DNA from 4 places in the Shimwellia blattae DSM 4481 genome. Region 3 is predicted to be linked to each of the others. Evidence: predicted binding sites of a transcription regulator. Region 3 holds the regulator's gene; each other region holds the start of a gene.
What was found. Region 3 encodes CRP, which controls carbon source genes, mostly activating them, when cyclic AMP is high. Its sites were predicted from a motif close to ATGTGANNNNNNTCACAT; they were not measured.

Region 1: udp (uridine phosphorylase) is a predicted target of CRP. The motif match lies at 3,377-3,394, and genes of this name have one in related genera.
Region 2: EBL_RS06545 (CidA/LrgA family protein) is a predicted target of CRP. The motif match lies at 2,993-3,010, and genes of this name have one in related genera.
Region 4: EBL_RS17660 (YjcB family protein) is a predicted target of CRP. The motif match lies at 1,472-1,489, and genes of this name have one in related genera.

Annotation. Positions count from the first base shown of each region.
Region 1 is NC_017910.1:3,888,742-3,893,767, forward strand. It holds gene ubiJ (ubiquinone biosynthesis protein UbiJ) at 1-91, opposite strand, end outside; gene ubiE (bifunctional demethylmenaquinone methyltransferase/2-methoxy-6-polyprenyl-1,4-benzoquinol methylase UbiE) at 105-860, opposite strand; gene rmuC (DNA recombination protein RmuC) at 951-2,366, opposite strand; gene udp (uridine phosphorylase) at 2,494-3,255, opposite strand; gene EBL_RS18210 (dienelactone hydrolase family protein) at 3,504-4,328, shown strand; gene metE (5-methyltetrahydropteroyltriglutamate--homocysteine S-methyltransferase) at 4,373-5,026, opposite strand, start outside.
Region 2 is NC_017910.1:1,414,521-1,419,546, forward strand. It holds gene sanA (outer membrane permeability protein SanA) at 1-709, opposite strand, end outside; gene cdd (cytidine deaminase) at 839-1,723, opposite strand; gene EBL_RS06540 (CidB/LrgB family autolysis modulator) at 1,851-2,546, opposite strand; gene EBL_RS06545 (CidA/LrgA family protein) at 2,543-2,944, opposite strand; gene EBL_RS06550 (LysR substrate-binding domain-containing protein) at 3,079-3,996, opposite strand; gene mhbT (3-hydroxybenzoate transporter MhbT) at 4,119-5,026, shown strand, end outside.
Region 3 is NC_017910.1:288,589-293,614, forward strand. It holds gene EBL_RS01220 (putative adenosine monophosphate-protein transferase Fic) at 1-279, shown strand, start outside; gene pabA (aminodeoxychorismate synthase component 2) at 313-876, shown strand; gene argD (bifunctional acetylornithine/succinyldiaminopimelate transaminase) at 962-2,185, shown strand; gene crp (cAMP-activated global transcriptional regulator CRP) at 2,239-2,871, opposite strand; gene EBL_RS01240 (OsmC family protein) at 3,176-3,580, shown strand; gene EBL_RS01245 (phosphoribulokinase) at 3,627-4,526, opposite strand; gene EBL_RS01250 (YheU family protein) at 4,614-4,832, opposite strand; gene EBL_RS01255 (hydrolase) at 4,826-5,026, opposite strand, start outside.
Region 4 is NC_017910.1:3,763,956-3,768,981, reverse strand. It holds gene EBL_RS17665 (ABC transporter permease) at 1-1,024, shown strand, start outside; gene EBL_RS17660 (YjcB family protein) at 1,046-1,339, opposite strand; gene soxS (superoxide response transcriptional regulator SoxS) at 1,577-1,900, opposite strand; gene soxR (redox-sensitive transcriptional activator SoxR) at 1,979-2,434, shown strand; gene EBL_RS17645 (glutathione S-transferase family protein) at 2,701-3,375, shown strand; gene EBL_RS17640 (NCS2 family permease) at 3,684-5,026, shown strand, end outside.

The DNA of each region.
Region 1 (5,026 bases), 560 kb from region 3:
GCTGCCGGGCGGGTTTCAGCGCCCGGTTGCGGTACAGCGCCGCATTCAGCCCGCCTTCAAGGGCGGCCGTCATTACCGGAAGTAGCGGCATTTGTCCTCCTGACTCAGAACTTATATCCACGGTGTAAAGCGACGATCCCCGCCGTCAGATTGAAATAGGTGGTGTTTTCGAACCCGGCGTTTTCCATCATCCCCTTGAGGGTCTCCTGGTCCGGATGCATGCGGATAGACTCCGCCAGATAGCGGTAGCTCTCTGCATCCTGGGCGACCATTTCGCCAATGCGCGGCAGAACGTGGAATGAATAGGCATCATAAATTTTGCTGAGCGGATCAAACACCGGTTTGGAGAACTCCAGCACCAGCAGGCGTCCGCCCGGCTTCAGCACGCGGAACATCGAGCGCAGCGCTTTGTCTTTGTCGGTGACGTTACGCAGGCCAAAAGAGATGGTGATACAGTCGAACGTGTTGTCCGGAAAGGGCAGCTCTTCCGCATTCGCCTGCACGTAGTTTACGTTGCCCACGATACCGATGTTGCGCAGTTTTTCCCGGCCCATTTTGAGCATTGAGTCGTTGATATCTGCAAGAACAACCTCTCCGGTCTCCCCCACCAGCCGCGAAAATTTGGCGGTAAGATCGCCGGTGCCGCCTGCCAGATCGAGCACCTTCTGGCCACGCCGCACGCCGCTGCAGTCAATGGTGAACCGCTTCCAGATACGGTGGATCCCGAATGACATCAGATCGTTCATGACATCATACTTTGCAGCCACAGAGTGAAAGACGTGGGCAACCATATCTTCTTTTTCGGCTTTAGCTACAGTACGGAAGCCAAAATGCGTCGTTTCTTGTGTATCCTCAACCATCTCAATGCCTGTTTATCAGTAAATGTTTGTGAAGTGTAACAGATATGCGTTGATTGCCCTACGGTTCAGGCGGCCCGCCGGCTGGCGGCCTCAACGATATTGTGCCTGGTAGTGCTGCGTTGCCTCATAGCCGGTGTCAGCTTCTCCGGGAGGTGAATTATCATCCGCTTTCTGGCGCGCCTGGTCCATCAGTTCCGGGTTAATTTCCTGTTTCACTTCCACCCCCAGCTCCCGGAAGGCATCAGCCTGAAGCAAAATATTCCCCCGCCCCTGAGATAACTTATTCATGGCGGTGTGGTATTTATCCCGGGCTTTATCCAGGCTTTGCCCCATGGCGGTCATATCATCAATAAACAGGCGTACTTTGTCATACAGACGGGCCGCCCGTTCGGCGATTTGCTGGGCATTGCGGCTCTGGTGTTCATACCGCCACAGGTTTGCCACCGTGCGCAGCGCCACCAGCAATGTGGTGGGGCTTACCAGCATAATATTGTTTTTCAGGGCCTCATTAAGCAACTCCGGCTGGCGGGCGATCGCCACCTGAAACGCAGGCTCCACCGGGATAAACATCAGCACATAGTCAAGGGAGCGCAGGCCCGGTAACTGCTGGTAATCTTTGCGGCTCAGCAGGCGGATATGGTTACGAATCGCCGCTATATGCTCGTTCAGCGCCGCCTCGCGGGTCTGGTCATCGTCGGCGTTAAAGTAGCGTTCATAGGCCACCAGCGCCATTTTGGCATCCACCACCACATCTTTGCCCTGGGGCAGGCGCACAATCACATCCGGCTGCATGCGGGTGTTGCCTTCCAGGGTAATACTGACCTGGGTCTGGTACTCATAGCCTTCACGCAGGCCGGAGGCCTCCAGCACCCGGGTGAGTACCATTTCGCCCCAGTTCCCCTGGGCTTTGTTATCCCCTTTCAGGGCGCGGGTGAGGTTAAGAGCCTCTTCGGCCATCCGGGTGTTGAGCTGCTGCAGGTTGCGGATTTCATAGGCCAGGGTGTGGCGCTCACGGGCTTCCTGACCAAAGCTCTCCTGCACCTGGCGGCGAAACCCGTCCAGCTGTTCGCGCAGCGGCGTCAGCAGGCCGGTCAGGCTCTGGCGGTTTTGCTCATCCACCCGGCGGCTGCTCTGTTCAAAGATCCGGTTTGCGAGATTTTCAAACTGTTCGGCCAGGCGCTGCTCGCTGTTGATCATCTGGCGGACTTTCTCATCGGCCCGCAGACGGCCCTCTTCCAGGCGGGTGGCCATTTCGCGCAGATCCGCCTCCTGGGCGCTGTTAATTTCCAGCTGATTGCGCAATTCGCGGTTGAGCTGTTCGCACTCTTCCCGCCAGTGGGCGTTCTGCTCCAGTGCCTGGCGGGCTGCCATCAGCTCCCCCCAGATATCGCGCTGGGCCTCCTGTTCCGCCGCCTTCTGGCGTGCCCCGTTCAGCCCGCAGGCCAGCCAGCCGATGGCCATACCCGCCGCCACAGCCACAATAAGATAAATAATGGTGAGATCCACAACGCCCCCTGTCCTGCAGTACCCGTCAGGAAAACTAAGGTGATGCTGTATGAATGTCCAGATAAAAAACGCGATGCGGGTCTGATAAACGGTGGTCTGCCGACTCGCCAGACCACCGTTAAAAGCGTTACAGCAGGCGGCGGGCGGCTTCCACCACAATGCGTACCGCGTGGCTTTCGGTCTGCTTCATGGTTTCGGCGTTGGGGATCTCCTGCTGGGTGCGGTTAACAATCACCCCGGCCACCATCCCCGCGCGCAGCCCCTGGCTGGCGCACATGGTCAGCAGCGTTGCGGATTCCATTTCATAGTTCATCACGCCCATGGACTGCCACTCCGCCATGGAGCCTTTGAATTCACGGGTGACCCGGCCAGAGAAGGTGTCGTAACGCTCCTGGCCCGGGTAGAAGGTATCTGAAGAGGCCGTTACCCCGATATGGGTGGTCGCACCCACGGCACGGGCGGCCTCCACCAGGGCGGTGGTGCAGCTGAAATCAGCCACTGCCGGGAACGCCAGCGGGGCGAAGTGCAGGCTGGCCCCGTCCAGGCGCACCGAGCCGGTAGTCACCAGAACGTCGCCCACATTAATATGCGGCTGAATAGCGCCCGTGGTGCCCACCCGCAGGAAGGTGCGTACCCCAAGCTGGGCCAGCTCTTCTACCGCAATCGAGGTGGACGGGCCGCCAATACCGGTAGAGCAGACAATCACCGCTTTGCCGTCCAGCTCCGCGCGCCAGGAGGTAAACTCGCGGTGAGACGCCAGCAGCACCGGGTTGTCCATCAGCGCGGCTATCTTTTCCACCCGCTGCGGATCCCCGGGAACAATTGCCAGCGTGGCACCCTGTAAATCATTTTTGGTGAGCCCAAGGTGAAAAACATCAGACTGAGACATGGCGAACTCCTTTACGGGTCAGTTATCCGGTTAGCAACGTCACACTCTACCGAAGCCCCGGGGAATATTTCGTGAGTCAGTTCACTTCAAATGAAACAAATTACATTTGATGAGATTTTAAAGTTGAAGAAGATCACAAATTAAAATCTTCACTGGCTATCCGCTGTGGTCGCCTGGCGACTTTTGCGGCGCAAATAACACAGTCTATAGTTAACTCACTGCGCTATACCACGGGTACGGAGAATGCCATGACAGACAACACAACACATAATAATACCGAAGCGAAATACGCCCCTGCGGCTTCCCCCATTGCCACAGCACCGATACAGACCTCCACACAAGGTATTACCGCCCACGAGACCACCGTGCCCAGCCGCGGGGACAGTATGCCTGCCTATGTTGCCGCCCCGGAACATGCCGACGGCCCGCTGCCGATTGTGATTGTGGTTCAGGAGGTTTTTGGCGTTCATGAGCATATTCGCGATATCTGCCACCGCCTGGCCCGGGAGGGGTATCTGGCGGTAGCGCCGGAGCTCTACTTCCGCCAGGGGGACGCCAGTGACTTTGACGATATCCAGAGCCTGCTGACCGGGCTTGTGGCAAAGGTGCCGGATAGCCAGGTTCTGGCGGATCTGGATCATGTGGCCAGCTGGGCGGGCAGAAATGGCGGGGACACCACGCGCCTGATGATAACCGGCTTCTGCTGGGGCGGGCGCATTACCTGGCTGTATGCAGCCCATAACCCGCAGTTAAAAGCCGCCGTGGCCTGGTATGGCCGCCTCACCGGCGACAAAACGCTGAATTCACCGCAGCCCCCGGTCGATGTGGCAACCCAGCTCAGCGCGCCGGTGCTGGGGCTGTATGGCGCGCAGGATACCAGCATCCCCCAGGAGAGCGTGGAGACCATGCGCCAGGCGCTGCGTGCCGCCAACGCCCGGGCAGAGATTGTGGTCTACCCGGATGCCGGGCACGCCTTTAATGCGGACTACCGCCCCAGCTACCACCAGGCCTCAGCGGAGGATGGCTGGCAACGTATGCTGGAATGGTTCGCCCGCTATGGTAAAAGCCGCTAACCCGGAGCTAACTGGCCCCCGTTATCCGTCACGGGGGCTCGCAGTCAGGCGCGGCGCAGGTTTTTCGCCGCCGTCACCATGTTCGCCAGCGCCGCGCGGGTTTCCGGCCAGCCGCGCGTCTTCAGCCCACAGTCCGGGTTCACCCACAGGCGCTGTGCCGGGATATACCGGGCGGCTTTTTGCAGCAGGTTTTCAATCCACGCCACGCTCGGCACATTGGGTGAGTGAATATCATAGACCCCGGGGCCAATCTCATTAGGATATTCAAACGCTTCAAAGGATTCCAGCAGCTCCATATCTGAACGTGACGTCTCAATGGTTATCACATCCGCATCCAGCGCCGCTATCGAATCCATGATGTCGTTAAACTCGCAATAACACATATGGGTGTGGATCTGGGTGTCGTCCCGGGCTACTGCCGCATTCAGGCGGAAGACCTCCACCGCCCAGGCCAGGTACGCCTGCCAGTCGCGCTGGCGCAGGGGCAGCCCTTCCCGCAGGGCCGGTTCATCAATCTGAATAATTCCGATACCGGCCGCCTCCAGATCCGCCACCTCATCACGCAGGGCCAGGGCTATCTGCCTGGCGATGGTCTCCCGGGAGACATCTTCCCTGGGGAAGGACCAGCACAGAATGGTCACTGGCCCGGTGAGCATCCCTTTTACCGGTTTGTCGGTCAGGGACTGGGCATATCTGGC
Region 2 (5,026 bases), 1.1 Mb from region 3:
TTTTCCGCTCCAGCTCAAGTAGCTGATCCGGGCTGACTGCCGGGTATCCCTGAGCGTCGTCTGGCACCACCTGTTTAGCCGGAATCGGCACCAGCGGGCCCAGGAAGCGCGGCTCGCGTTTAAAAATGTACAAGTCTGCCAGCGCACCCAGCCGGGCGCCCACTTCCCGCAGGCGCACAGACCACATATCTTTGGGTGACGGCACCGCATAGCACTGGGCCTGGATCCCCGTATGCAGGGCGATAAACAGCGCCCGTTCGCAGTGGAAACGCTGGGTAATGATAATAAAGTCGTTGGTGTCGAACACCTTCCGGGTGCGGACAATGGAATCGAGGGTGCGGAACCCGGCAAAATCCAGCACGATATCCGCCGGATCAACCCCGGCGGCAATCAGATCCTTGCGCATGGTGACCGGCTCATTGTAGCTGTTCGTGGCGTTGTCGCCGCTTAACAGCAGGTAGTTTACCTTGCCGCTGTTATAGGCATTGAGCGCCCCCTGGATCCGGTAGCGGTAATACTGGTTGATCACCCCGGTGCGGTAGTATTTGGCGGTGCCCAGCACCACGCCAACCTGGCGGTAGGGCAGGGCCTGCAAATCATCATAAACGTAGGGGGCGGTTTTCCAGCTGATCCAGCGATCCAGGCCAAGCGCAGTCAACAGCATGACGCCGATAATAACCAGCAGACTGAAAAACAGGCGCTTCAACATGAACTTGCGGACTCAGTACCTAAGTGAAAGTAATCTCAAGGTACTGTACCGCCCGCCTCAGCGCAAGGCGTGTGCGAGCAGGTGCGGACTTTTTCGCCAGGGAGGGCACGAAACCCCCCCGCAGCGTGATCAGGCAGGTAAAACGCGCTCAATATTCGTGCAGCCGAGGGATTTTAACGTGGCGACGGTGGCGTCCCACTGCACCAGCAGTGCACTGGCCCGCTCAGCCAGTACCGCCCGGCGGATATCCCGGGGCTGATAACCGGTAAGCCACGCCAGATTCAGCGCGGCCTGTAGCGGCGGGAGCGAGGGATTATAAGCTGCGTTTTCCGCATAACTGCCGGTTACCCGGGTGCCGTCTTTCATTTCCAGCGCCACACCCGAAGGGGAGTCGCTATAGGGGGCATGGCTGCGGTTGGCTGCCGCAATGGCCGCCTGGGCCAGGGCGTCGCCTTCTCCCCGCAACCCGTGGTCCACCTCATCAAGCAGCAGGGTGGTTATCTCCAGATCCCGTGGCCCGAACGCATCCGGTAAATAGTGGCCCAGGGTGTCGGGCTGGCGGCCGGGCAGGTGGATAGCCAGCCCGGTGCCGCTGTTCAGCTCATTCATAAACTGGCGGCAGTGGCCGCAGGGGGTGTAGTTCACGGTAATATCGGTCAGCTGGCGTTCACCGCGCATCCAGGCGTGGGTAATGGCGCTTTGTTCCGCGTGAATGGTCTGCTGCATGGTAGTGCCGGGGAACTCCATATTGGCCCCCAGATAGAGGTTACCGCTTACCCCGCGGGCGACAGCGCCAACATTAAAATGCGAGATAGCCGTATGGGCGCAGGCTGCGGCCAGGGGCAGTAACGCAAAGGCCAGTGCATTATCGTCCAGGCCGCTACGCTGCTTAAGCTGCGCGACGGTGGCGGCACTGAACATGGCCGGGAAATGGTCTGCCGCCAGCAGCGGCCCGAGGGCTGAACGTAACGGCGCTGGCATTGCCGCCAGCACCGGCTCAAAACGAGGATCCATGGCTGTGCCTCATAGTCAGTAACGGACCCGCAGTGTACGGGCCTGGTGCAACTTTATATGTGATCCTCGTCTATCAATTAATGCAAGAAATGTAATTATTGTTTGTTTTATGTGTGTTGGCTCGCATTTAGCCGAAGATCGCCACAATCACCGGGAACAGGAACGGCGCAACAAGCGAGGTAATAATCCCGCAAATTACCAGCGACAGTGAGCTGAATGCCCCTTCCTGGAAGTCCATCTCGGCACAGCGGGCGGTCCCCAGGGCGTGAGAGGCGGCCCCCATGGATAACCCGCGCGCCGCCTTGGTGGTGATGCGCATCAGGCTCAGCAGGGTAGGGCCAAATACCGCACCCAGGATCCCGACGAAAATCACACACACTGCGCTGATGGCCGGAATACCGCCAATGCTGCTGCTGACTGCCATGGCGATAGGCGTGGTGACAGACTTAGGCATAATCGAGGCGGCAATTTGCGGGGTCGCCCCCAGGGACAGGGCCACCGCCGTACCGGTGCACATGGCAACCAGGCTGCCGAAGAAGCAGATGGCAATAATGGATTTCCAGCGGGCGCGGATCTGGTGTAGCTGCTCATAAAGCGGGAACGCCAGGGCAACCACGGCCGGTTGCAGCAGATCATTAAGAATTTTGCTGCCTTTAAAATAATGGTCGTAAGGGATATGGGTAAACATTAACACTGGAATGATCACCAGCATGGAAACCAGCAGCGGGTTTAATAACGGGTTTTTAATTAATGATCCCAGTTTCCGGGCCCCGAAAAATACCAGCAGCGTTAAAGGCAACGACCACCAGATATAACTCATCATTTTTTACCAGCCTCTCTGTGACCAATAATTTTTTTCTCACCGTGGATCAGGTGCGAGCTCCAGCTGACCACCACCAGCACCACTAATGTACTGATAACGCAGGAGACCACCACCGGCCCAAACTGGGTGCGCAGCAGGTCAAAATATTGCATAACCCCAACACCGATAGGGACAAACAGCAGCGCCATATAGCGGATAAGCACATAGCAGCCGGGCATTACCCAGTCAGACGGCATAATTTGCAGCCCCAGCAGCACGAATAAAATCAGCATACCGATAATGCTGCCAGGGATAGTGATAGGAAGCAGGGAGGCAATGCCAATCCCCACATACAGACAGATATAAATCAGGACAAACGCCCGGGCATACTGCCAGATGGTTAATAGTAACTTGTACATGGTGCTCACTCTCTGAAGAACGCATTCATCATACAATTAAACCCTGAAATGTGCTACCGATCACATCATGAATTATGAGCATAACAAAGATTCCGTTAGTGCACGGTATTGCGTGAGGAATTGTTCGCCACTGGTCAGCGTTCTGGTTGTTGCTGAAGGTGCAGAATAAAGCGCTGCAGCGCCGTGGAGGCCTGGAGATCTTTGCGCCAGAACACCCCGACGCTGCCCTGCTGTTCAATGCGCGGCAGGGCCAGAATGGCAAGCTGGCCCTGGCGGGCGTAACGCCGGGCCAGGCGCCAGGAGAGAATGGAGATCATATCGCTGCTTTGCAGCATATTGAGGGTGACATTCATGGAGGCCGATTCAATGGTGTTTTCCGGCATCATGATGCCGTTATCCACCAGCGCGCTGTCGATACTGATACGGATAGGGGTACTGGCAGGCCAGACAATCCAGCGCCAGGAGGCGAGCGCATCCCAGCTGATACCGCTCTGGCGGGCGAGGGGATGATCGGTACGCGCCACAAAACAGACCGGCTCGGTATACAAAACCCGGTAATTGAGCGGCAGATTCAGCGCCTTGCCGCCCACCCGCCCGACCACCACATCCAGATTACCGGCCAGCAGATCCTGTAGCAGCGGCGTCATCACCATTTCAGCTATCTGCAGGTTCAGCTCCGGCATCTCTTCCAGCAGATTCAGGATAGCCTGGGCCACACAGTCGGTCGCCACCGGTGAGCAGCCCACTTTAAGGCTGCCTACCATCCCGCCACGGCGAAACCGCTCCAGCTCACTGCGCGAGCGCTGCACATCGTTGATCACGCGCTGGGCGTGCTCCAGCAGTAATTTGCCGCCCTCCGTCGGGCGCAGCCCCTTACGGTGGCGCTCAAACAGGGCAAAGCCGACATCCTCTTCCAGGGAGAGCAACCATTTGGAGAGCGCAGGCTGGGTGATATTCATCATTCTGGCAACCTGAGTCAGGTTGCCCTGTTCGGCCATCATCACCAGTGTCTGCCAGTGGTGTAAGCGTAATTTCTGGGTCCAGTCTGCCATCCATAACCTCCGGGTTATACCTCTGCCTGAAATACCATTGTACTTTGCATCCCTTCAGTTACAACATCACAACATAAGTAAAACAAACACAACATCTACCCTATATTATCGAGGCACACATTATGACCCTGCGACGTGAGCTCCAGGTGCTGATCGACAGCGCCCCGGTGAGCGCCATTCAGTGGCGCGTCATCATCTGCTGTTTTCTGGTGGTGATGATGGACGGTTTTGATACCGCCGCAATTGGTTTTATTGCGCCGGATATTCGCCAGCACTGGCAGTTAACGGCCGCAGATCTGGCGCCGCTGTTCGGGGCTGGTCTGCTGGGGCTGACGGCGGGTGCACTGCTGTGTGGCCCGTTATCGGACAGATTTGGCCGTAAGCGGGTGATTGAATACTGTGTGCTGTTTTTCGGGGTGCTGAGTTTCGCGTCTGCCTTTGCGCCCGATCTGCACACCCTGATTATTCTGCGCTTTCTGACCGGCCTGGGCCTGGGTGGGGCGATGCCAAACACCATTACCATGACCTCTGAATTTCTGCCCGCCCGCCGCCGCGCGGCGCTGGTCACGCTGATGTTCTGCGGGTTCACCCTTGGCTCGGCGGCGGGGGGAATATTCAGCGCCCTGCTGGTGTCGCTGATTGGCTGGCACGGCATTCTGATTGTGGGCGGGGTGCTGCCGGTTGTGCTGGCGGTGGCCCTGTTCTTCGTGCTGCCGGAATCCCCGCGCTGGCAGGTACGCCGGGGGGCAGACTCCCGCCTGGTTGCTGCCACCCTCAGCCGCATTACCGGTGAGAGCTATCACGGGGTCACCTTCTACCTTAATGAGCCGCCTCCGTCCAGAAACAGCGCCGCAGCCCTTTTTGCCGGGCGCACCGGTCTGATAACCCTGATGTTATGGACCGCCTTCTTTATGAGCCTGTTGATTGTCTACCTGCTGAGCAGCTGGATGCCAACCCTGCTGAACCATCGCGGCATTGATTTACAGCACGCCTCCTGGATAACCGCCGCATTTCAGGTGGGGGGCACTTT
Region 3 (5,026 bases):
GAGAATTACCTGGCGGGCCTGGAGCAGGATGCCTTTACCCGGCGTCTGGCGCACTTTTACTGTGAGGTGAATGTGCTGCATCCGTTTCGTACCGGTAATGGCCGCGCCGAGCGGATCTTCTTTGAGCAGCTGGCGATCCACGCCGGGTACAGCCTTGACTGGCGCGGGCTGGATATTGCCCGCTGGCGTGAGGCAAACCAGCTGGGGGCGATGGGGGATCTGGCCCCGCTGGTGACCATATTCAGTAAAGTGATAAGCGCTGCGCACGAAACTGAGTAGAATGGCCGGGTTTTACATAGACCCGGAGCGACCATGCTGCTGTTGATCGATAACTACGATTCGTTTACCTGGAACCTGTATCAGTATTTTTGTGAGCTGGGAAGTGAGGTGGTGGTCCGGCGCAATGACACCCTGAGCCTTGACGAGATAGCCGCCATGGGGCCAGAGAAGCTGGTTATCTCCCCGGGCCCCTGTACCCCGACCGAAGCGGGGATCTCCCTGGCGGCAATTACGCATTTTGCCGGGCAGCTACCCATACTCGGTGTCTGCCTGGGCCACCAGGCCATAGCCCAGGCGTTCGGTGCCCGTATTGTGCGGGCCGGGCAGGTGATGCACGGTAAAACATCGCCGGTGACGCATCATCATCAGGGGGTTTTTCATGGCCTGAATAACCCGCTGACTGTCACCCGCTACCACTCGCTGGTGGTGGAGCCCGGCTCCCTGCCGGACTGTTTCGAGGTGACCGCCCGTAGCGATGACGGTGAAATTATGGGGATCCGCCACCGGGAGTGGGATCTGGAAGGGGTGCAGTTCCACCCGGAAAGCATCCTCAGCGAGCAGGGCCACGCGCTGCTGGCCAATTTCCTCAGGCGCTGAATTTTTATTGCCATTAAATGATTTTTTATGCATATTTTGTGATTATCTTTTCATGTCGCAGTACGCATAAAATGGATGGTCACGAATGGCAACTGAACAATCAGCAATTACCCGCGCTACTTTTGATGAAGTTATTCTGCCGATTTATGCGCCGGCAGAATTTATTCCGGTAAAAGGCCAGGGAAGCCGGGTGTGGGATCAGGCCGGGAAAGAGTATATCGATTTTGCCGGGGGGATCGCGGTGACCGCGCTGGGGCATTGCCACCCGGCGCTGGTGGCGGCGCTGATCGACCAGGGGCAGACCTTATGGCACACCAGCAATGTCTTCACCAATGAGCCTGCCCTCACTCTGGGCAAAAAACTCACCGGGGCCACCTTCGCCGAGCGCGTGGTGTTCCTGAACTCCGGGACAGAGGCGAACGAAACCGCGTTTAAACTGGCCCGCTACTACGCAAGCACCCGCCACAGCCCGTACAAAACCAAAATTATCGCTTTTCACCACGCCTTCCATGGCCGCTCACTGTTTACCGTGTCGGTTGGTGGCCAGCCTAAGTATTCCGATGGCTTCGGGCCGAAACCGGCCGATATTGTCCATGTGCCGTTTAATGATTTAGCCGCCGTGAAAGCGGTCATCGATGATCATACCTGTGCCGTTGTGGTGGAGCCTGTCCAGGGGGAGGGCGGGGTCTGCGCGGCAACGCCGGCGTTTTTGCAGGGGCTGCGTGACCTGTGCGACGAGTACCAGGCCCTGCTGGTCTTTGATGAGGTGCAGTGCGGCATGGGCCGCTGCGGCGAGCTGTTTGCTTATATGCACTACGGGGTGACCCCGGACATTCTGACCAGCGCCAAAGCGATTGGCGGCGGCTTCCCGGTGAGCGCCATGCTGACCACCGAAGAGATAGCCTCTGCCTTCCATGTGGGCTCGCACGGCTCCACTTACGGGGGCAACCCGCTGGCCTGTGCGGTGGCGAATGCGGCATTTGATATTATCAACACGCCTGAGGTGCTGGGCGGTGTTCACCATAAACGGGATCTGATGGTGAAGCATCTGCACCGTATCGACGAGCAGTACGATGTCTTTAGTGATATTCGCGGTATGGGGCTGCTTATTGGCGCCGGGCTGAAGCCGACATTCCGGGGTAAGGCGCGGGATATTCTGTACGCCGCGGCAGAGGCCGGGGTGATGGTGCTCAATGCCGGGCCGGATGTGATGCGTTTTACACCGGCGCTCAATATTGACGACAGGGATATTGACGACGGGATGGCCCGCTTTGCGGATGCGGTTGCCCGGGTGGCTCAGGGCCTGTAGCAGGCAGAAAAAAGGCGCGTTGCCGGTGGCACGCGCCCTGTAAGACGGCGGGATTAACGGGTCCCGTAAACGACGATGGTTTTACCGTGGGCAGAGATCAGGTTCTGATCTTCAAGCATCTTCAGGATGCGGCCTACGGTCTCGCGGGAGCAGCCGACAATCTGGCCAATTTCCTGACGGGTAATTTTGATCTGCATACCATCCGGGTGGGTCATGGCATCCGGCTGTTTAGCCAGGTTCAGTAAGGTCTGTGCGATACGACCGGTCACATCCAGGAAGGCCAGGTTACCCACTTTTTCTGAGGTGACCTGCAGACGGCGGGCCATCTGTGAAGAGAGGCGCATCAGGATATCCGGGTTAACCTGAATCAGCTGGCGGAATTTCTTATAGGAAATTTCAGCAACTTCACAGGCTGTTTTGGCGCGTACCCAGGCACTACGTTCCTGACCTTCTTCAAACAGACCCAGTTCGCCGATAAAATCGCCCTGGTTCAGGTAGGACAGGATCATCTCTTTGCCTTCTTCATCTTTGATCAGAACGGCAACGGAGCCTTTGACAATGTAATACAGGGTTTCCGCCTTTTCGCCCTGATGAATCAGCGTACTCTTCGATGGATACTTATGAATGTGGCAATGGGACAAAAACCATTCGAGAGTCGGGTCGGTTTGCGGTTTGCCAAGCACCATGCGCAATTATCCTCTTGTTATCTTGACTCCAAAGCGCGGGTTCTGCCGTCTCTGGGGCTGCAATCGTTAAATAATCCCCACCCTGGGGTAACCGGCAGAGGGTCTGCCTCTGTGAACTGATGTTCCTGTTCGCGTATCCGCATTGTGCGGTGGGTGTATTGCTACACATCCTGGTTGTTTTAGCATAGGTTTCCGAAAGTGTCTCCTGTTGTCTCGCTTCAGCTTGACCCAGGTCGTCTTCTGTTGCCTGTTTTCTTTCAGGCGCATACCCTTGTAGAAAAGTTTTGTCCACGGAGTAATAAAAATGCAAGCAAGAGTTAAATGGGTTGAGAGCCTGACATTCCTCGGGGAGTCCGCTTCCGGGCATCAGGTTTTGATGGATGGCAACTCCGGCGATAAAGCGCCAAGCCCGATGGAGATGCTGTTAATGGCCGCCGGTGGCTGTAGCGCCATTGACGTGGTGTCTATTTTGCAAAAGGGCCGCCAGGATGTGAGCGACTGCGAAGTGAAGCTGACTTCGGAGCGCCGTGAAGAGGCACCGCGCCTGTTTACGCATATTAATCTGCATTTCGTGGTGACCGGCCATGAACTGAAAGACAGCGCAGTGGCGCGCGCGGTGGAGCTGTCTGCGGAGAAGTATTGCTCAGTCTCGCTGATGCTGGGTAAAGCGGTAAATATTACCCACTCCTACGAAGTGGTTGAGAAGTAACAGAGTGTACCTGCCGGGCAGTGCGTAACAGATTGCCCGGCGGCACTTAGCGAATCTCCGGGCGCTGTAGCCCGCCGTCGGTAATTTTCTTCCCTTCCATAATGCGCTGCACCAGCGGCAGCATAATCAGCTCCATTGCCAGCCCCATCTTGCCGCCAGGCACCACCAGGGTGTTGATATGCGAAATAAACGAGCCCTGCAACATGGCCAGCAGCCAGGGGTAATCGATATTCTCCAGGTTGCGGAAGTGGATAACCACGAAACTTTCATCCAGCGAGGGGATACCCTTTGCGGCAAAGGGGTTGGAGGTATCCACCGTTGGCACCCGCTGGAAATTAATATGGGTGCGGGAAAACTGCGGGGTGATGTAGTTGATATAGTCCTCCATGGAGCGCACCACCGACTCCATCACCGCCTCCCGGGAGTGCCCCCGCTCGCTGGTGTCGCGGATAAGTTTCTGGATCCATTCCAGGTTCACAATCGGCACCACCCCCACCAGTAAATCCACATGGCGGGCTACGTCGTTGCTGTCGGTCACCACGCCGCCGTGGAGCCCTTCATAAAAGAGCACGTCGGTGGGTTCGGCAATGGGCTGCCAGGGGGTGAAGGTGCCCGGGGTCTGGTTCCAGGGGACCGCTTCATCATAGGTGTGGAGGTATTTGCGAAATTTACCGCGCCCGTGCTGGCCATATTCGGTGAAGGTCTGCTCCAGCAGGCTGAAATCGTTCGCCTCCGGGCCGAAGTAGCTGATATGGCGCCCGAGATCCCGGGCCTTGCGGATTGCCATATCCATTTCCGGGCGGGTATAGCGATGGAAACTGTCCCCTTCAATTTCTGCCGCGCGCAGGCCAAGCTGGGAGAAAATTTTCCTGAAGGCCAGGCTTGTGGTGGTAGTACCGGCACCACTGGAACCGGTAACGGCAATAACCGGGTGTTTCGCAGACATAACGACAGCTCCTGGGTTAGCAAACAACAGGCAAGTAAGCGCACTAATGTAGTATGCAGTATAGCTGGTCGCCAGGGGGGCGCGGGGCTATCCCCGGAACTGTGAGCGGGGCATTATATTAATGGTTTCATGCAGTTCAGACCAGACCAGCACCGCTTCGCCGCTTTCCAGCTGGCGCCTGACATCGGCGACTTTTTGCGCGAGGGAACGCTCCTGTTCACCATAATCGGTCCCTTCCCGTAATACAAAGGATTCGAGAAGATTCTCCAGGGTGTCGGGATCCAGCTGCTGCCAGGGAATTAGCATGAGGGTTTGTCCAGATAAGTGTGTAACCAGGCCGGAATGCGTTTTTCCAGCCACATCTCCGGCTGACGCCAGCTACCGCTAATGAACCCTACATGGCCGCCATGTTCTGTGAGCTGGTATTCAATATTTGCCGGTAATCCGGACGGATCCGGGATCACGTGGTGGTCCATAAAGGGATCGTCTTTGGCGTGGAT
Region 4 (5,026 bases), 680 kb from region 3:
CCGCACCGTCTGGGATCTGCCGGTAGCGGTGATTGACCAGGATCACAGCCCCGCCAGCCGGTTACTGATCCGCAACCTGGATGCCACCGACAAGATCAAAACCGTGGGCTATGACAGCCTGCCGGCGGCGATCCACGATCTGGGGTTTCGTAAGCTGTTTGCGGTGATAATCATGCCCACGGATCTGGAAAAGAAACTGCTGGCGGGGAAGCCCGTGACGATCCCGGTCTATGGTGATGCCACAAACCGCCTGCCGAACGGCCAGATTCAGCAGGATGTCCAGGCGGCCTATCAGGAGATGCTGCGTTACTACGAAACGGAAGTGATGCTGGCGCACGGGTTCAGCCTGCGCCAGGCGGAGGTGATTCTGGCCCCGATCACCGGGCGCACGGAAGATGTCTTTAACCCGGGGATCAGCTTTGCGGCCATTGTTTTTCCGGGCCTGCTGGTGATGCTGCTGCAACACTCGCTGTTAATCGCCAGTGTCCGGGTGCGCCTGATGCTGCGCAGCCAGAGCCAGCCCCCGCTGCTGGTGTATATGGGCGGGCTGTCGGCATTGCTGCCGGTCTGGCTGTTTTTATCGATTGTGCTGTTTGTACTGTGGCCCTGGCTGCTGGGATACCGCCAGACCGCTTCTATCCCGGAGGTGCTGTTACTGACCTTTCCGTTTCTGCTGGCGGTGCTGGGGCTGGGGAAACTGATCACCGAGTGTCTGAGGCGGGTGGAGCTTATCTATCTGACGCTCTCTTTTATCACCATGCCGGTGTTCTACCTTTCCGGCACTATCTGGCCGGTACAGGCGATGCCTGCGTGGGTGCGTTTTATTTCCGGCTGCCTGCCCACCACCTGGGCGACCAAAGCGATAGCCGGGGTGAACCAGCTGGGGCTGCCCTGGCACAGTGCCCTGCCGGATGTGGCGATGCTGTTGTTGCTGGGGGCGGTATATACCCTGCTGGGGATGGGGATAGGCTTATTGCGCGACGGGCGTCGCCTGCGCCAGTTAATGCAGCGCCACAGCGGGTAAGGGCCCGCTGCGGCGGGGCTGTCAGGGGAGTGTGGCCGGGTAGTCTGCGGGGGCATAGCTCATCATCTGCACCATAAAGGATTTGGTGCCCGCCCAGATGGCCGGAAAATCAAATGTTATCCCCAGTAGCGCGGCGGCAAACCAGCATGATGCGACAATACCCAGACCGCTGACCACTACCGCAAGGCCGTGGTAATCAGACTTACGCAGCCGGATATTCAGGGTACTGGCAATAAACATCAACGTCGCGCTGATGAGCGGCCCGCGCATAATTGCCAGACCTGTCGCCGCCACACCGGTTGTCACGATAGCCATAACATATGTCCTCAGAGGAAAATGCTTATCCGCACAACGGCGCAGGCACGCGCAACGCAGCGCACTCAGGCGTGGCCGTCATCGGGATAAGTTGATGTTTTGAATGAAAGTCGAATGCGTGTTGCATTGATGGTGTGAACTGTATCACATTTGATGGATTATTAGCCAGCCTGACTGCTGGTATTTTATGCTGTATTTATGGAGAAAACGACTGGCCGGCAGTTGCCGGCCTGCCGCTCAGACGTGCTGGCGATAATCGGTAGGGGTGCGGGCGTATTCACGGCGGAAGACCCGGGAAAAGGTCTGCTGAGAGATATAACCGTGGTCCATAGCGATATCAAAAATGGGTTTCTGGGTGGTACGCAGGGCTTCTGCCGCCAGGGCCAGGCGGCGCAGGCGAATGTACTCCCCCAGCGCCTGGCGCGTGACCGAGCGGAACATTCGCTGCAAGTACCATTTTGAATAACCGGATTTTTTCGCCACCATATCGATATTCAGCGGCTGGTCAATATGCTCATCGATCCACTGGATCAGGGTCGCGATAATTTCCTGATGTGCCATTTGTCCTCTCCGTTTCCTGTCGCGCGGGTTAATGGCGTGGAGTATAATTCCTCAAGTTAACTTGAGGTAAAGCCCATTTTGGAAAAGAAACCTGCACGTATCAAAATGCTCCTCACCCCGGGGGAGGTATCCCGGCGTACCGGGGTGGCGGTCTCTGCGCTGCACTTTTATGAAAGTAAAGGGCTTATCAGCAGTACCCGCAATGGGGGTAACCAGCGCCGCTACTCGCGTAATGTCCTGCGCTATGTGGCGATTATTAAAATTGCCCAGCGGATCGGTATTCCGCTGGCGACCATTGCGGATGCGCTGGCTGTGCTGCCGGAAGGGGGAAATATTACCGCCCGGCAATGGCAGCAGCTCTCTTCCCGCTGGCGTGACGAGCTGGAGCGGCGTATTCACACCCTTGAGCAGTTACGCGACGAGCTGGATGGCTGTATCGGCTGTGGGTGTTTGTCGCGAAAAGACTGCCCGTTACGCAACCCGAACGATGCGCTGGGGCAGCAGGGCACCGGGGCGCGGCTGCTGGAAGAGTAGCGGCATAAAAAGCTAAAGCGCCCGCAGGCGCTTTAGCTGTTTCCGGTCTTTGTCTTTCGCTCTATCCCGCTCTACGGGAGGGTTTCCCCCGACGTCGATGCCCCTCAGTCAATCTGGTGCTACTCGGGAGGTTCCGGCCTGCATCGATAATTAAAGTATAATCGCTGTTTAAAAAATCACCACCTCCCGGGCGCGGAATGGCGCTTTTTTTTGCTACCCTTTTTGTGTGCACCCGAATCTCACCGGCGCCATAAACGGGAGGGAGGATGATAACCGTACACCACCTGAACCAGTCGCGCTCCCAGCGCATTTTGTGGATGCTGGAAGAGCTGAACCTTGAGTGGCAGCTGGTCACCTACCGGCGGGAAGCCGATATGCAGGCCCCCGTTGCGCTGCGCAAAATCCATCCGCTGGGGAAATCCCCGGTGCTGGAGGATAACGGCCATATTCTGGCCGAGTCCGGCGCGATTCTTGAGTACCTTCAGGAAACCTATGACCACGACCAGCGTCTGCGCCCGTCGCTCCCCGCTGAGCGCCTGCAGTACCGCTTCTGGATGCACTACGCAGAAGGCTCACTGATGCCGCTACTGACCCTCAGCCTGGCGCTGGTGCTGCTGAGCCGGGCACCGGTGCCCTGGCTGCTGCGCCCGACCGGCAAAGCGCTGGCCGGGGGGCTGCATAAAGCCTGGCTGGGCCCGCAGCTGGCGAACCATGCCGGGTTTATTGAGCATCATCTGGCCCATCACCCCTGGTTTGCCGGGGGGCAGTTTTCCGCCGCCGACATTCAGATGAGCTTCCCGGTGGCGGCATTACTGAGCCGGGAAGCGCCGGAGCATCTTCCGCATCTTCAGGCCTGGTGGCGTAAAGCGCAGCTGCGCCCGGGGTGGCAAAGCGCACTTCTGCGCGGCGGGCCGTTTTCGATCCCCGGGCGGGCCGGGTAGCACTTTTTTCGCCGTTTCTGGCCCGGAATTGCGCAGAGACGATAACGTTTGCGCATAATCAGGTTAAAAAATCGCCAAACGCATGGGTTTCGTTCCGCAAACGATAAAGTTTGGTTGAATACCCCACCAGATGACAGGATAATCGCTGGCTTCAAAATTACCGGTTTTTTTATGCGCGGAGTTAAACGTTTGCGTCCCTGTGGCTGCCTCGGTTTCAGGGTGTAAAAACAAAGGGTGTTTGAGCGTTTGCCTCCCCGCCCGCCACGCGTAATAGACCGCATCATAAAAACATCAGGGGATGTCTTATTATGTCTACTCCTTCTCCGCGCGCGGGCGGCTCGCTTGACGCCTGGTTTAAAATTTCTGCGCGTGGCAGCACGGTCCGCCAGGAAGTGGTTGCCGGTCTGACGACCTTTCTGGCCATGGTTTACTCGGTGATTGTGGTGCCGGGGATGCTGGGTAAAGCGGGTTTCCCGCCTGCCGCAGTGTTTGTGTCCACCTGTCTGGTTGCCGGGGTAGGCTCCCTGATTATGGGGCTGTGGGCGAACCTGCCGCTGGCGATTGGCTGCGCCATCTCGCTGACCGCGTTTACCGCATTTAGCCTGGTGCTGGGCCAGCATATCAGTGTGCCGGTGGCGCTGGGGGCCGTGTTCCTGATGGGGGTCTTGTTTACCATTATTTCCGCCACCGGTATTCGCAGCTGGATCCTGCGTAATCTGCCGATGGGGGTCGCACACGGAACCGGTATCGGTATCGGCCTGTTTTTGCTGCTGATTGCCGCAAACGGCGTGGGCCTGGTTATCAAAAACCCCCTCGACGGGCTGCCGGTGGCGCTGGGCCATTTTGCCAGCTTCCCGGTGATCATGTCCCTGGTGGGGCTGGCGGTGATCATTGGTCTGGAAAAACTGCGCGTGCCGGGCGGCATTCTGCTGACGATCATCGGCATTTCGGTGATTGGGCTGATTTTTGACCCGGCGGTGCACTTCAGCGGTATTTTCGCCATGCCGTCGCTCAAAGACGCGAACGGCCAGTCGCTGATTGGCAGCCTGGATATTATGGGGGCGCTGAACCCGGTTATCCTGCCAAGCGTACTGGCGCTGGTGATGACAGCGGTATTTGACGCCACCGGGACCATCCGCGCCGTGGCAGGCCAGGCCAATCTGCTGGACAAAGACGGGCAGATTATTGATGGCGGCAAAGCGCTGACCACCGACTCCCTGAGTAGCGTGTTCTCGGGCCTGGTCGGGGCGGCCCCGGCCGCGGTCTATATCGAATCAGCTGCCGGTACAGCGGCGGGCGGTAAAACCGGGTTAACGGCGGTGACTGTTGGGGTACTGTTCCTGCTGATTCTGTTCCTCTCACCGCTCTCGTATCTGGTGCCGTCCTACGCGACAGCGCCCGCCCTGATGTATGTGGGCCTGCTGATGCTGAGCAACGTGGCGAAGATCGATTTTAACGATTTTGTTGATGCCATGGCGGGCCTGGTAACGGCGGTGTTTATTGTGCTGACCTGCAACATCGTAACCGGGATCATGATAGGGTTTGCCACCCTGGTTATCGGGCGGATTGTGTCCGGCGAGTGGCGCAAACTGAACCTGGGCACGGTGGTGATTGCGGTCGCGCTGGTGGCATTTTATGCCGGTGGCTGGGC